3 regions of the Comamonas sp. 26 genome follow, and region 2 is predicted to be linked to each of the others. Evidence: riboswitches for the same ligand, from Rfam matches in the RefSeq annotation. Region 2 holds a riboswitch; each other region holds the start of a gene.
What was found. Region 2 has a riboswitch for glycine ahead of gcvT (glycine cleavage system aminomethyltransferase GcvT). Riboswitches for the same ligand answer to the same signal wherever they lie in the genome.
Positions count from the first base shown of each region.

Region 1: it holds a riboswitch for glycine, as region 2 does, so the genes downstream of both, CLU84_RS15835 (D-amino acid dehydrogenase) here and gcvT (glycine cleavage system aminomethyltransferase GcvT) in region 2, are expected to answer to the same signal.
Region 3: it holds a riboswitch for glycine, as region 2 does, so the genes downstream of both, CLU84_RS06185 (trimeric intracellular cation channel family protein) here and gcvT (glycine cleavage system aminomethyltransferase GcvT) in region 2, are expected to answer to the same signal.

Region 1 covers NZ_PEFL01000002.1:271,194-275,968, forward strand. Annotated here, with positions in the region: gene CLU84_RS15830 (amino acid permease) at 1-1,444, opposite strand, end outside; glycine riboswitch at 1,975-2,073, shown strand; gene CLU84_RS15835 (D-amino acid dehydrogenase) at 2,245-3,513, shown strand; gene CLU84_RS15840 (DMT family transporter) at 3,687-4,619, opposite strand.
Region 2 covers NZ_PEFL01000001.1:2,221,112-2,225,886, forward strand. Annotated here, with positions in the region: gene CLU84_RS10250 (DHA2 family efflux MFS transporter permease subunit) at 1-746, shown strand, start outside; gene CLU84_RS10255 (hypothetical protein) at 884-1,369, shown strand; gene CLU84_RS10260 (MBL fold metallo-hydrolase) at 1,542-2,615, shown strand; glycine riboswitch at 2,667-2,777, shown strand; glycine riboswitch at 2,796-2,923, shown strand; gene gcvT (glycine cleavage system aminomethyltransferase GcvT) at 2,990-4,126, shown strand; gene gcvH (glycine cleavage system protein GcvH) at 4,245-4,619, shown strand; gene gcvP (aminomethyl-transferring glycine dehydrogenase) at 4,725-4,775, shown strand, end outside.
Region 3 covers NZ_PEFL01000001.1:1,352,302-1,357,076, reverse strand. Annotated here, with positions in the region: gene CLU84_RS22325 (hypothetical protein) at 125-328, opposite strand; gene CLU84_RS06195 (sulfate ABC transporter substrate-binding protein) at 388-1,422, opposite strand; gene CLU84_RS06190 (oxidative damage protection protein) at 1,569-1,844, shown strand; glycine riboswitch at 2,135-2,226, shown strand; glycine riboswitch at 2,240-2,359, shown strand; gene CLU84_RS06185 (trimeric intracellular cation channel family protein) at 2,412-3,077, shown strand; gene mnmC (FAD-dependent 5-carboxymethylaminomethyl-2-thiouridine(34) oxidoreductase MnmC) at 3,249-4,775, shown strand, end outside.

The sequences.
Region 1 (4,775 bases), on a different contig from region 2:
AATAACCCAGCCAGAACACCAGAAACAGCGGAATACCCAGATAGGTCGAAACCACGCCACCCCAGTCAATACGGTCTTCCAGGAAGGCCTGATAGTTCTGGCCCAACGTCACCACCAGACACAGCACAAACGCGAAGATGGGGCCAAACGGGAAAGCACCCGCCTTGTAAGGCAGGTCACCCACGTCATGCCCGTGCATCACATAGCCACGGCGAAAGCGATAGTGGCTGACGGCAATGCCCAGCCAGACGATGAACTCCGTCATGCCTGCCAGATTCAGCAGCCAGATATAGACGGCCTGCGGGCTGTACAGTGACGAGAACAGGCACAGGCTGGCAATCAGCGTGCTGCCGATCAGCGCATACAGCGGCACGCCGTTCTTGGTCAATTGAGAGAACATGCGCGGAGCATTGCCCTCGGTCGCCATATTGAAAAGCATGCGCGTTGCCGCATACATGCCGGAGTTACCGGCAGACAGCACCGAGGTCAGAATCACTGCATTCATCACCGTAGCAGCCGACAGCAGACCCGCGTGCTGGAACACCAGCGTGAACGGGCTCACCGCAATATCGGCCACATCCGTGCGCAGCAGTTGCGGGTCGGTATAGGGAATCAGAAAACCGATGACGATGATGGCCAGCACATAGAACAGCAGAATGCGCCAGAACACCTGACGAATGGCACGCGGCACGTTCTCGCGCGGATTCTCGGATTCGCCAGCGGCCACGCCGACCAGCTCCGTGCCCTGGAAGGAATAGGCCACGATCATGGCTACGCCCACAAAGGTGGCGAAATTGCCCACAAACGGCGCATCGCCCGTAGTCCAGTTCTCAAAACCTGGCACATGACCGTTGCTGATAATGCCGAACAGAATCAGCACGCCGGTGATCAGAAAAGCCACGACGGCCACCACCTTGATCAGCGCAAACCAGTACTCGGCTTCGGCAAAACCTCGGGCTGAAAAAGCATTCAGGCCCACCATCAGCAGCAGAAATATTCCGCTCCAGATAATGCCCGGCACATCGGGCAACCAATAGGCCATCACCAGTTGTGACGCCACCAGATCGACCGCCACCACCACGGCCCAGCTGAACCAGAAGTTCCAGCCCAGCGCAAAACCAAAGCCGCGATCCACATAGCGCGATGCGTAGGTCGAGAAAGAACCTGCCACCGGCATGAACGCGGCCAGCTCGCCCAGGCTGGTCATGATGTAGTACACCATGATGCCGATGAGCAAATAAGTCAGCACCGCGCCGCCAGGGCCGACCTGCGAAATAGCCGAGCCAGAGGCCACGAACAGACCTGTGCCGATGGCTCCGCCAATGGCAATCATGCTCAGGTGGCGCTGCTTGAGCACCCGGTGCAACTGGGGTTTCGCGTTGTCACTGCTGCCAGTCGCCAGCGCGGTATGCGCGGGTTGCTGGCTTGAGTTGGGTTGGGACATAAATGTCTTGTTGTATTGGTTTGCGCCCATCTGCACAAAACACCCAACCATCCCGCAGGCGTTGCGGCAAGCAACGCAAAAAAGCGACCAATGCGATCGCAGACAACAAGGACACAGGAACGAAGCCATGAAGCAGAACGCCGAGGCCGGTAAGGCCCGTTGCATCCTGTATCGGCAGCTACCCCAGTCGGGCGCTTCAGTGGCAAAGCGGTGATATCGCTAGGCCAGTTGACAGGCAAAGATGTCATTTTGCCCAAAACCTTCAACGGCCATACCCGGCTGCGCCAATGCAGGGGCTGACTCTGGGGCTGCTCAAACCCACTTGACAGCTTTTTACGCTATGAAATTGGAAGCTTCTTGCGCTTACCTTTAGGCCACTTACGCATTATTCGGCTTCAAGACTCCTCAATAACAGGCGCAAGCCGCTATCTATTTTTCAGAAACTTGAACGCCAGCAAAGCCAGTAACTCTAGAAAACCCGTATACCCAACCACCCGACTTTTACCTACATTCGCCATCAGGCTCTCAGCCTAGTGGTGCCGAGAGAGACTGCAGCGAAAACTTTCGTATGCAGCGCCGAAGGAGCAACCGCCCCGGAAACTCTCAGGCAAAAGGATCGGCATCACTGCTTTAACACTCTGAAGAATGTCCAGACGTCATCGTCCGCCGGGCATACCGAAGGAGCAAGCGAATATCGCCCCTGGCGCTGCTTCGTGAATCTCTCAGGTCCAGAACAGAGGGGGCGTCCGCTGCGTATGTTGCGCACGGGCTCCACCCTTGACGTTTCTGGAACCTGAATCATGAAGACAATCGCCGTTATCGGTGGTGGTATCACGGGCGTGACCACCGCCTACGCCCTGGCGCGCCGCGGTTTTTCCGTCACCCTTTTCGAAAAGCAGCGCTACGCCGCCATGGAAACCTCGTTCGCCAATGGCGGACAACTATCGGCCTCCAATGCCGAGGTCTGGAACCACTGGTCCACCATTCTCAAGGGCCTCAAGTGGATGCTCAAAAGCGATGCGCCGCTGCTACTCAACCCCAAGCCCAGCTGGCACAAAATTTCGTGGTTCTGCGAATTTCTGGCTGCCATTCCCCACTACGAGAAAAACACCGCAGAGACCGCCCGCCTCGCCATTGCGGCGCGCGAGCATCTGTTTGACTGGGCCGTGCGTGAAGGCATTGATTTCGACCTGAAGAAAGAAGGCATTCTTCACATCTACCGCAATCAGGCGGGCTTTGAGCATGCGGGCCGGGTGTCCAAACTGCTGGCCCAAGGCGGGCTGGAGCGCCGCGCCGTGACGCCGCAGGAGATGCGTGCCATCGAGCCCACCTTGTCCGGCAGCTACTACGGCGGCTATTACACCGAGAGCGATTCCACCGGCGATATTCACAAGTTCACCAGCGGTCTGGCCGCTGCCTGCTCACGCCTGGGCGTGCGCTGCCTGTACGAGCAGGAAATTCTGTCCGTCAACGCCCATGGCAAGCAAGCCAGCGTAACGGCCCGCCAAGGGCAGGAAACCAGCACAGCAAACTTTGACGGCATCGTCGTCTGCGCAGGCACGGCCAGTCGCACGCTGGCATCGCAGCTGGGTGACCGGGTCAACATCTACCCCGTCAAAGGCTACTCCATCACCATCAATCTGCTCGATGAAGTCAGCCGCTCGGCAGCGCCCATCGTCAGCCTGCTCGACGATGAAACCAAGCTGGTCACCAGCCGCTTGGGCGACGACCGCTTCCGCGTGGCGGGCACGGCAGAGTTCAATGGCTATAACAAGGACATCCGCGCCGACCGGATCAGACCGCTGATTGAATGGGTGCAGCAATGCTTCCCTGGCGTCAGCACCCGCAGCGTCGTGCCATGGGCGGGACTGCGCCCCATGATGCCGGACATGCTGCCCCGCGTGGGTCGCGGCAGCAAGCCCTGCGTTTTCTACAACACCGGCCACGGCCACCTGGGCTGGACGCTGTCCGCCATCACGGCCGACATGGTTGGCGATATCGTTCAGCAGTCTCTGGGCAGCACAGCAACGACACCAAGGCCCGCTTCCATGACGCCAGCAAGAGCCTGATTCACACCACTCATTGTTGACAACCCATAAAGCCATACCAGACCTTTGCCTGCAAGGTCTGGTGCTCCGCTGATCCGCTATTGATTAAAGAGCTGCCTGCGCTTACTCACTGACTACTTTATTCACTATTCAATACAGAAGTGGCAAAAAACATGCGCGGGCAGCTCTCAAATTCAGAGCTGCAAACAGATCAAAACCAGTCCCAGCATCATCAGCGCCATGCCCAGTTTTTCCGTCAGCGACAGCTGCTCGCTAAACACGCGGCGCGAGACGAGGTAGCTGAACACCACCTCCACCATGCCCAGCGTGCGCACCGCCGCTGCGCCTTGCATAGCATAGGCGGTAAACCACGCCAGCGATGCCGCCGCGCCCATGCTGCCTGCCAGCAGCGATATACGCCAGGCCTTGAAGATGGGGCGCAGGCCCTGTTCATGGGTCTTCGCAATCCAGACGCCCAAGACCAATGACTGCATGCTCTGTGCTATCAGCACACCCCATGCACCAGACAGCCAGGGCGAGTCCACACCTAGGCGCGCAATCTCTACCGCGCCGCCACGAAAGCCAATCGTGGCCAGGGCAAAACAGGCTCCGCAAATCAGTCCATACATCGATGACTTGCTTGCCCATGCCGATAGCGTAAAAATCTGCCCGCGCGGCGGCAAGGACAGCATGAGCACACCGATAGTGGCCAGCACCATGGCCAGCAGCGCCCAGCGTGTTGGTAGCTCATGCAAGAACATGGCGGCAAACAAGGCCACCTGCAGCACCTCGGTTTTGGACAGCGTGACCGCCACGGCAAAGTTGCGCTCCTTCATGGCCATCAGCAAAGCCGCCGTGGCCGCAACCTGAAACGCCGCTCCCATCGCAATCCAGCCCAGATACACAGCGCTGAACTGCGGCAGCGCCCGTGGCTGATCGCCAAAGCCATACAGCGCCAGCAGATAGACAGCGGCAAACGGCAAGCCGTAGAGAAAGCGCACCAGCGTGGCAGGCATGGTGCCGACCTGCGCCGTCAGCGAGCGCTGGGCCGTGTTGCGCACCGTCTGCGCAGCAGCCGCAAACAGCACCACGATCACCCACACATATTCCGTTCCGATGCCCGACATGACTCGCCTTCTCTATTGTTGCCGCACCAGCATAGCGCCGCCCATTCGCGACTGCTGACGCAATTCATGCAGCCCGCCTGCTTGAGCCAAGGTGACGTGAAATGCGAATGCATACAGGACTGATGGCGACAGCCGCATCAAATACAAATATCCTCA
Region 2 (4,775 bases):
GCAACTTTGCGGCCGGCTCGATTTCGCTGTCGATTGCCTACGGCCTGTTCTTTGGCAATGTGGTGCTGCTGCCCCTGTGGCTGCAGCAGTGGATGGGTTACACCTCCACCTCAGCCGGTCTGGCACTGGCGCCCGTGGGGATACTGGCGATTATTCTGACGCCCATCGTCGGCCGCAAAGTCGCCGTCTGGGACCCGCGCAAGATGGCGACTGCTGCCTTCATGGTGTTTGCGCTGGTACTGTGGATGCGCTCGAAGTTCACTGTAGAGACGGACTTCGGTCATATCCTGATTCCCACGCTGATTCAGGGCGGCGCCATGGCCTTCTTCTTCATTCCGCTGACCACCATCACGCTCAGCGGGCTGACGCCAGATCGCATTCCGGCAGCCGCAGGCCTGTCCAACTTTGTGCGGATTACGGCGGGTGCAATGGGCACCTCCATTGCCACGACCCTGTGGGAAAACCGGGCCTCCATGCACCACGCTCACCTCACAGAGCTGCTGGTGCAAGGCCAGGGCACGTTTGCCATCACCGTAAAGCAATTGCAGGCGGCGGGCATGAGTGCAGAGCAGGCCTATGCACAGATCAACCGGCTGATTGACCAGCAAGCCTTCACCCGCGCTGCGGACGATATCTTTCTGGCATCGTCCTTTCTGTTCCTGAGCCTGATCGTGCTGATCTGGTTCACCAAGCGCCCTGCTCCGCAGGCCGGTGGCGGAGCAGACGCAGCCGCTGGCGCGCATTGAGAAACGCAGAGTAAAAGCACAGAGTAGTAACGCCAAGCTTCAAGCCAAAATAGCTGCCAGCGCTTTATCCATCAGCGTTGGTAGCTATTTTTTTGAGAGAAAAAGGCGCTTATTGGAACTTGGGCAAGAATACTTTCATGCCTATTTCAAACTTCTCCCGCCCTGCGGCCATCTGCGCCATTACCCTCGCAACCGTGGTGCTTGGTGCCTGCACCACGGTTGCACCGGATAAGCCCGGCAATACGGAGAGCGCGCAAGCCACGGTGAGCCAGCCATCATGGCCAGAATGGACACGCACAGAATGCATTCCTATGGCCCAGCTGGATCAGCAACCCCAGCTGCGCCGCCAGACAAGCCCGATCATCCAGTCCAGCTGGTTTCCCAAAGGGCTTCACACCACCGTCACCTTCTTGCTTGAAGTCACTCCTCAAGGCGAGCTGGGCCGCGTGCTCTGGCAACCCGCCAAGACCGACCCACGCATCGTGAAAACCATTCAGACGTCGCTTACACGCTGGAAGTTCAAGCCCGGCATGCGCCAGGGCCAGCCCGTCACCACCTGCTTCGAGCAGCCTTATGAATTGATCTTTCCGCCCATCAATGAACCGGTGGCGAATACACCTTAGAGCACCTTAATACGTCGTTGCTTCGCCTCAAACGCAAACCTCCGGTTTGCTGGGTAGCGTTAGCCGCTCTTAATCCGAACCTTTCACTCAGATACGGCTGCTTGCAAGTTTGTGCTTGCAGTGCACAAGCCCAGCCTCAACTATTCACTCTGACTGACTTCAGGCCCTGCACTTGATTCGCTTTTCATCTTCAATCGCTGACTATCAGGCATCGCCCCAGAACCGGGACGGGCTCTTTCACAACGTCCATCCGCGCCCAGCCAACGGCCCCAAGCCGGATGCCAGAACGCTGTGGAAATTTCTGTTCAACAAGCCCGCCAACACCGAGCCCGGCAGCGCACTTCCCCTACAAAAACTCAGCCGCGCCGCGCTGGATGCCGCGCCTGAGCGCAGCCTGTACCGCCTAGGTCACTCCACTGTGTTGATCAAGCTGCGCGGCGGCTGGTGGCTGACGGACCCCGTCTTCTCTCTGCGCGCTTCGCCGTTTTCCTTTGCCGGGCCCAAACGTTTTCATGCACCGCCAGTTGCGCTGCATGAACTACCCCCGCTGCATGGCGTCATCCTCTCGCACGATCATTACGACCATCTGGACCGTGCCACCATCCGTGCGCTGGCTCCCAAAGTGGGCGTATTCCTTTGCACGCTTGGCGTGGGTGACCGACTCATGGACTGGGGCGTTCCCGCCGCAAAAGTCCGCCAGCACGACTGGTGGCAGAGCAGCGAAGTCAATGGCCTGCGCATGACCGCCACACCCGCCCAGCACTTTTCAGGCCGTGGGCTTGGCGACGGGAACCGTACGCTGTGGGCATCGTGGGTGATTGAAGATTTGCAGAGCGCATTGCCACTGCGCGTTTTCTTCAGTGGCGATGGCGGCTACTTTGACGGTTTTAAAGAGATAGGCCAGCGCTTTGGCCCCTTTGATCTGACGCTGATGGAAACCGGTGCCTATGACGAGCACTGGCCCTATGTTCACATGCACCCACAGCAAACGCTGCAAGCCCATCAGGACCTGCAGGGCCGCTGGCTGCTGCCGATTCACAACGGCACCTTCAATCTGGCCATGCACGCGTGGTGGGACCCCTTCGAGCAGATTTTGTATCTGGGCCAGCAGCAAGCCATCCCCGTCGCCACACCCATGATGGGCGAGCGTATCGACCTGAACCAGCCCCACGCCTGCAGCCCTTGGTGGCGGGCCTGCATGCCCCAAAACGCATTCACTGCGGCCTCTGTGCCAGAGCTATCGTAAACCCCAGCCTGCCAGAAACTATTCAGGGCTGGTCAGACAGTTCTACTAGAATTGCCACTGTCAGGAGAGAGTGCTCTCAGCTTCACGCTGCAACGCACCGCCGAAGGCGCAGACACCCCACCTGGTGCCCAAACGCTCAGGCAAAAGGACTGACAAGCGCTGCCGCGCTGAATGCAGGCAGCGTTCCTTGCTGGAGAGAGATGCCGCACTACGCAATTGCGCTAGGTGATGGCATCCACCGAAGGAGCAAACCGCCCGACTTCACTGCGGCGGCGAATCTCTCAGGTAAAGCGGACAGCAGGGCAAGCCCGCTAGGCATGGCAGCCGCCGTGCATAGCCACTCATCTTGGTTTGAATGACCGGAGCGCTTGCCTGTGACTGTTGCCGATATTTCTTCCGACCTGCGCACCACGCCGCTGTTTGCCCTGCACCAGAGACTAGGCGCCCGCATGGTGCCGTTTGCCGGTTACTCCATGCCCGTTCAGTACCCTCAGGGACTGATGGCCGAGCATCTCCACACCCGCAAAGCCGCAGGCCTGTTCGATGTTTCGCACATGGGTCAGTTGCTGCTGCGCGGCCCTGACGCAGCGGCTGCGCTTGAATCGCTGATGCCCGTTGACATCATAGGTCTTGGTCTGCACAAGCAACGCTACGGCCTGCTGCTCAACGAGCAAGGCGGCATTCTGGACGACCTGATGTTCGTCAACCGGGGCAACGACCTGTTCCTCATCGTCAACGGTGCCTGCAAGGCGGCCGATATTGCGCATATCCAAAAACACATAGGCCAGCGCTGCAAAGTCCTGCCCCTGCCCGACCGCGGCCTGCTGGCGCTGCAAGGCCCACAAGCCGTAACTGCGCTGGCCCGGCTGATCCCCGGCGTGAGCGATCTGGTCTTCATGACTGGCAATCACTTTGACTGGCAAGGCCACGCGCTCTACATCACGCGCAGCGGCTATACGGGCGAGGACGGTTTTGAAATTTCCGTGCCCAGCGACGCTGCCGAGGCTCTGGCCGAGACATTGCTGGCCCAGCCCGAAGTCGCACCCATTGGTCTGGGCGCGCGCAACTCTTTGCGTCTAGAAGCGGGTCTGTGCCTGTACGGCAACGATATCGACACCACCACAACCCCGGTGGAAGGCGCGCTGAACTGGGCTATCCAGAAGGTACGCCGCACCGGCGGTGAACGCGAAGGCGGCTTTCCCGGCGCGGCCATTGTGCTTGCGCAGCTGCAAAATCCGCAGCAGCTCACGCGCAAGCGTGTGGGGCTTGTGGCCCTTGAGCGCATTCCCGTGCGCGAGCCTGCGGTGCTGGAGAACATGGACGGCCAGCATATCGGCCACATCACCAGCGGCCTGCTCAGCCCCACGCTGAACCAGCCTGTGGCGCTGGCCTATGTGCAGCCCGACTATGCGGCAGTGGATACCGAGATTTTCGCCATGGTGCGCGGCAAGCCCGTGCGCATGAAGGTAGCTGCCACGCCGTTTGTGCCCACCCATTACTACCGCGGCTAAGGCTGCCACCGCAGAACAGTCAGGCCAGTTCGCCAAACAGGTCACAGAACGCCGCTAAAGTGCGCGCTGGACCTTTCTCAAACATCTGATTCCCCGAATCCCCCATCTGGAGCCTTCCATGAGCATCAAGTATTCCAAAGAACACGAATGGATCAACGTCGCTGACACCAATGCCGCCATCGTCGGCATCACCGTCCACGCGCAAGACGCGCTGGGCGATGTGGTGTTTGTGGACCTGCCCGCAGTCGGCTCCACCTTCAAGGCTGGCGATGTCGCTGGCGTGGTTGAGTCCGTCAAGGCCGCCGCTGATGTCTACATGCCCGTGACCGGCGAAATCATCGAAGTCAACGAAGCCCTGCGCGACGACCCCGCACTGGCCAACAGCGACCCGCTGAGCACCGGCTGGTTCTTCAAGGTCAAGATGAGCGATGTGAGCGAGCTCGAAGGTCTGATGGAAGAAACCGCTTACAACGACTTCGCCAAGGACAATTAATTGGCACACGGCCTTCGCAGACGCGAAGGCCGTTTTTTTATGGCAAACGTCCGACACCACTTGCCGGTGCTTGCCAGTCACAGCTTTCGAGAATAGGTCCCTCCCATGCTGATGTCGCCCCCCGCTCCCGTTGCTTCGCTGGAGTCTCTGGAAAAC
Region 3 (4,775 bases), 870 kb from region 2:
AGGAGCTGCGAACAGGGCCCGGAAAATCGTAGATTGGCGTTTCAGACAAGGTGCAAAGCCACAGGCGGTACAAACGTACGGCAAGGCTTCATATCACAAGGTATCAAAGGTGGTGTTGAGGGCTTCAAGGCTGCTGCGCCGTGCCGGGGGATGTCTCCGCTTCCCTGCTCCCGGCCTGAGTTTGCTGCGGCTCAGGCCACAGCTTGCCGCTGGCAATCAGTGCCTCGGCCTCGTCCCACGAAGCCTCCCACGCCAACAGCGGCTGGCGTGCATTCATGGCTCCTGCGCTCAAAAAAGACTGTCCCAGACGGCTCCAGAAATTGCTCATTACCCGCTCCTGTTGTTGCTGTGATCTGGTGTGCGGCGGGCCAGCCCGCCGCGCTGTGCTTACTTCTTGGCGTAAATCTGGTCGAAGCTGCCGCCGTCGGCAAAGTGCGCCTTGTCAGCCGCAGCCCAGCCGCCAAAGGCCTTGTCGATGGTGAACAGCTCCAGCTTGGGGAACTGGCTGGCGAACTCGGTCGCCACCTTGGCATCGGTGGGGCGGTAGAAGTTCTTGCCGGCAATGCGCTGGGCGTCTTCGGAGTACAGGTACTTCAGATAAGCCTCGGCCACGGCACGCGTGCCGCGCTTGTCCACCACCTTGTCGACCACGGCTACCGAAGGCTCAGCCAGGATGGACAGCGAAGGCGCAATGATCTGGAACTTCTCAGGGCCAAATTCCTTGAGCGCCAGATAGGCTTCGTTTTCCCAGGCCAGCAGCACATCGCCCAGACCACGCTGCACAAAGGTCACGGTGGAGCCACGCGCGCCGGTGTCCAGCACGGGCACGTTCTTGTAGAGCTTGGTGATGAAATCCTTGGCCTGCGCATCACCGCCGTACTTGCGCTTGGCAAACTCCCAGGCGGCCAGATAGTTCCAGCGGGCACCGCCCGAGGTCTTGGGGTTGGGCGTAATTACCTGCACGCCGGGCTTGACCAGATCGTCCCAGTCCTTGATGCCCTTGGGGTTGCCCTTTTTCACCAGAAACACAATGGTCGAGCTATAAGGCGCGCTGTTGTGCGGCAGGCGCTTTTGCCAGTCAGCCTTGACATTGCCGTTCTTGACCAGCGCATCAATATCACCGGCCAGCGCCAGCGTGGCGACATCAGCATCAATACCGTCAATGATGGAGCGCGCCTGCTTGCCCGAGCCACCGTGCGACTGCTTGATGGTCACATCCTGGTTCTGCGTGGCCTTCCAGTGCTTGGCAAACGCCTGGTTGTAATTCACATACAGCTCACGAGTCGGGTCATAGGACACGTTGAGCAATTGCACGCCGCTTTGTTGTGCAAAAGCAGGCAATGTGGGCAGAGCGGAGAGGGTCAAGCCAGCAATCAGACCGGCAGCCAGAGGAAACTTGATAAAGTTGCGACGATTTTTCATTGGACTGTGTTCTTGGAGTGAATGGATAACGGGCTTCTTCTCCCCCGTTGCTATGCATTCTTGATCCGCAGTCTTAAAACTCAAACTACTAAGATTTCAGTTTGTTATTACCTAAACATCTGTAATCACACAAGAGGACCCTACACATGGCACGTACCGTTCATTGCATCAAGCTGGATCAGGATGCAGAAGGCCTGGACTTTCCCCCTGCACCCGGCGAACTGGGCAAGCGCATCTATGAAAGCGTGAGCAAGCAGGCCTGGGCCGACTGGCTCAAGCACCAGACCATGCTGATCAATGAAAACCGCCTGAACCTGGCCGACGCGCGCGCCCGCCAGTACCTGTCCCGTCAGATGGAAAATCATTTCTTTGGTGGCGGAGCAGATGCGGCTCAGGGCTACGTGCCTCCAAGCGCTGAGTAAGCTCGCCTGAGTCAGAGACCTCAGATACAAAAGCCCCGTGGCATTGCCCGGGGCTTTTTTGTTGCTGGCTGCGGCCAAAGGCGCCAGATTTGTCACAGTCAGGCATCAAGGAAAACCTGCCTATACCCCAAGCACAGCAAGCGCGAGCAGCTATCAAAATTAACTTTCCATCATCGCCATCGCAGCCGCCAACGAAAAGCCAGACTTCAAATAAAACAAAAAACAGATCATCAAACCCAGGCAACACAGGTACTAACCCGTAAAACACCGCCATAACTGGCTAAAATCGCGCCCATCCTGCGGGAGAGCGGAACCTGCAACGGTTCCCGCCGAAGGCGCAAACTCCCATAATCGCTCAGGCAATAAGTACCGCAGGTGGGTCAGACAAGGCCCGGATATCGCCAACTGGAGAGCAGCCCGCAATCACAAGTTTGCAGGGCTCACCGAAGGGGCAAGCATGTCCACCGCGAAGGTGCACATGCGCAACTCTCAGGTAAAAGGACAGCGGGAGAGGCAAACCAGACACTCCTGTTGATGTGAGTGGCTGGTCTATTTTCAAGTGCCGTCATGCTTCCTTCCGTCTCTTTGCTGGACTCGTTCCAGACCGCCAATTTCACCGTCATGCTGGTCATCTATCTGGTGGCCATCACTGCCGAAGCCATGTCCGGCGCGCTTGCTGCGGGCCGGCGCAATATGGATATCTTTGGCGTCGTCGTCATTGCCTTTGTCACAGCCCTTGGCGGCGGCACCATTCGTGACATGGTGCTGGGCCACTACCCGATTGGCTGGACGCAGCATCCCGAATATGTGTATCTGGTCATCAGCTTCGGCCTGCTGACCACGGTGATTGCACGCCACATGCACAGACTCAAGCAAGTGTTTTTGCTGCTGGACGCCATGGGCCTGATCGCCTTCTCGCTGATCGGCTGCAACACCGCGCTGGAGCTGGGCTACCCCACCATCGTCGTCATCATGGCGGGCATGATTACCGGCATCAGCGGCGGCATTTTGCGTGATGTGCTGTGCAACCAGGTGCCCGTCGTCTTCCGCCGCGAGCTATATGCCAGCGTGTCGCTGGCCGTATGCCTGATGTTCCTGGGCCTGCGTCACCTGGATGTCAGCCCCAATATCAGCACCATCGTCTGTTTTGCCGGTGGCTTGGCCTTTCGTATGGCGGCCATTCGTTTTAAATGGCGTCTTCCTGTCTTCTCCTACCAGCAACGCTGGGAATAAACTTCCCCCCTGAGCCGCTTTGCGGCTTCCCCCTCTCTCTGCGAGAGGGGGACGACAGCCTCGCTGCGAGACGGCTCTTGCTCGCTGTCCCTGATACTTACACCGCACCAGTTTTAAGCATCACGCCTTGTGGATGCGTTTTCCCCTGCCATGTCTGAACCCATCACATGGATGCCTGATGGCACCCCCTACAGCTCTCGTTTTCAGGATCGCTATCGCAGCGAAGATGGCGGCCTCGATCAGGCTACCCATGTCTTTCTGGGCGGCTGCGGCCTGCCTGCTGCATGGGCCAATACGCCGCAATGGCGGATTCTGGAAACCGGTTTTGGCTTTGGCCTGAACTTTCTGGTGACCTGGGCGGCCTGGAAAGCTGACCCGCAGCGCACGCGGCTGCTGCATTTCGTTTCGGTTGAGGCGTTTCCCGTCTCTCGCGAAGACCTGCTGCAGTCCTTGCCTGCAGATGACCAGCTGCGCGCACTGGGCCTGCAACTGGCCGAGCAGTGGTGGGGGCTGCTGCCAGGCGTGCACCGCCTGTCTTTTGAAGAGGGCCAAGTTCTGCTGACGCTGTATATAGGCCCGGCACAGACCATGCTGCGCAAGCAGCAGCTCACGGCAGATAGCGTCTACCTCGATGGCTTTTCGCCCCAGCTCAACCCCGAGCTATGGGATGAAGATGCCATGAAAAACATCGCCCGCCACTGCCGCCGTGGCACGCAGCTGGCGACCTGGTGCGTGGCTGGCAGCGTGCGGCAAGCCCTGAAGACACAGGGCTTTGACGTCAAAAAAGTGCCGGGAACGCCTCCCAAGCGACACAACCTGCAGGCCAGCTACAACCCTGCGTGGGAGCCCCGCCACCGTGCGGATGGGCTGCCTGCGCCCGTCAAACAACCAGGCCACTGCCTGGTGCTGGGTGCGGGGCTGGCCGGTGCAGCCGCCGCAGCCAGTCTGGCAAGGCGGGGCTGGCAAGTCACCGTGCTCGACAGTGCTGCGCAGCCCGCTGCCGGTGCATCGGGTCTGCCTGCAGGGTTGTTCTGCCCCCATGTCTCACCCGATGACAGTGTTTTATCGCGTCTGTCCCGCAGCGGCGTGCGCACCACGCTACAAACTTTGCAGCAACTGAGCGCTGCCCAAAAACTGCAAACGGACGAGGACTGGGCCCATGGCGGCGTGCTGGAGCATGACCTGAACGAGCCCGCCCACCTACCACCGCAATGGCTGAAGACAGGCAGCGCCGAGCACGGCTGGGGCCTGCAGTGGAGCAAGCCCGCTACTGCTCAGCATCTGCAAGCCGCCCGCTTGCCTGATGACAGCCACGCCCTGTGGCACGCGCAGGCGGGCTGGGTCAGGCCTGCGCAACTGGTACGGGCTTTGATGCAATCGACCCTTATTCAGTGGCAGGGCAATACCGATGCCGCCAGGCTGCAGCGCGATGAAGTCAACGGTCAGTGGCAGGTGTTGAACCTGCAGGGCCAGAGCATTGCCCAGGCCGACATGCTGGTTCTGGCGCTGGGCCCGGCCAGCAAAACACTGCTGCAAGCCAGTGGCATGAATGCCGGACTGTGGGAGCTGCAAGCCATACGCGGGCAAGTCAGCGTGGCCGAGCATACGGCACAGACTCAGGCGGCCATGCCGCCCTTCCCGGTCAACGGCCACGGCAATCTGGTACCGGACTTTCCGGGTGACGCCCCTACCAGCCCG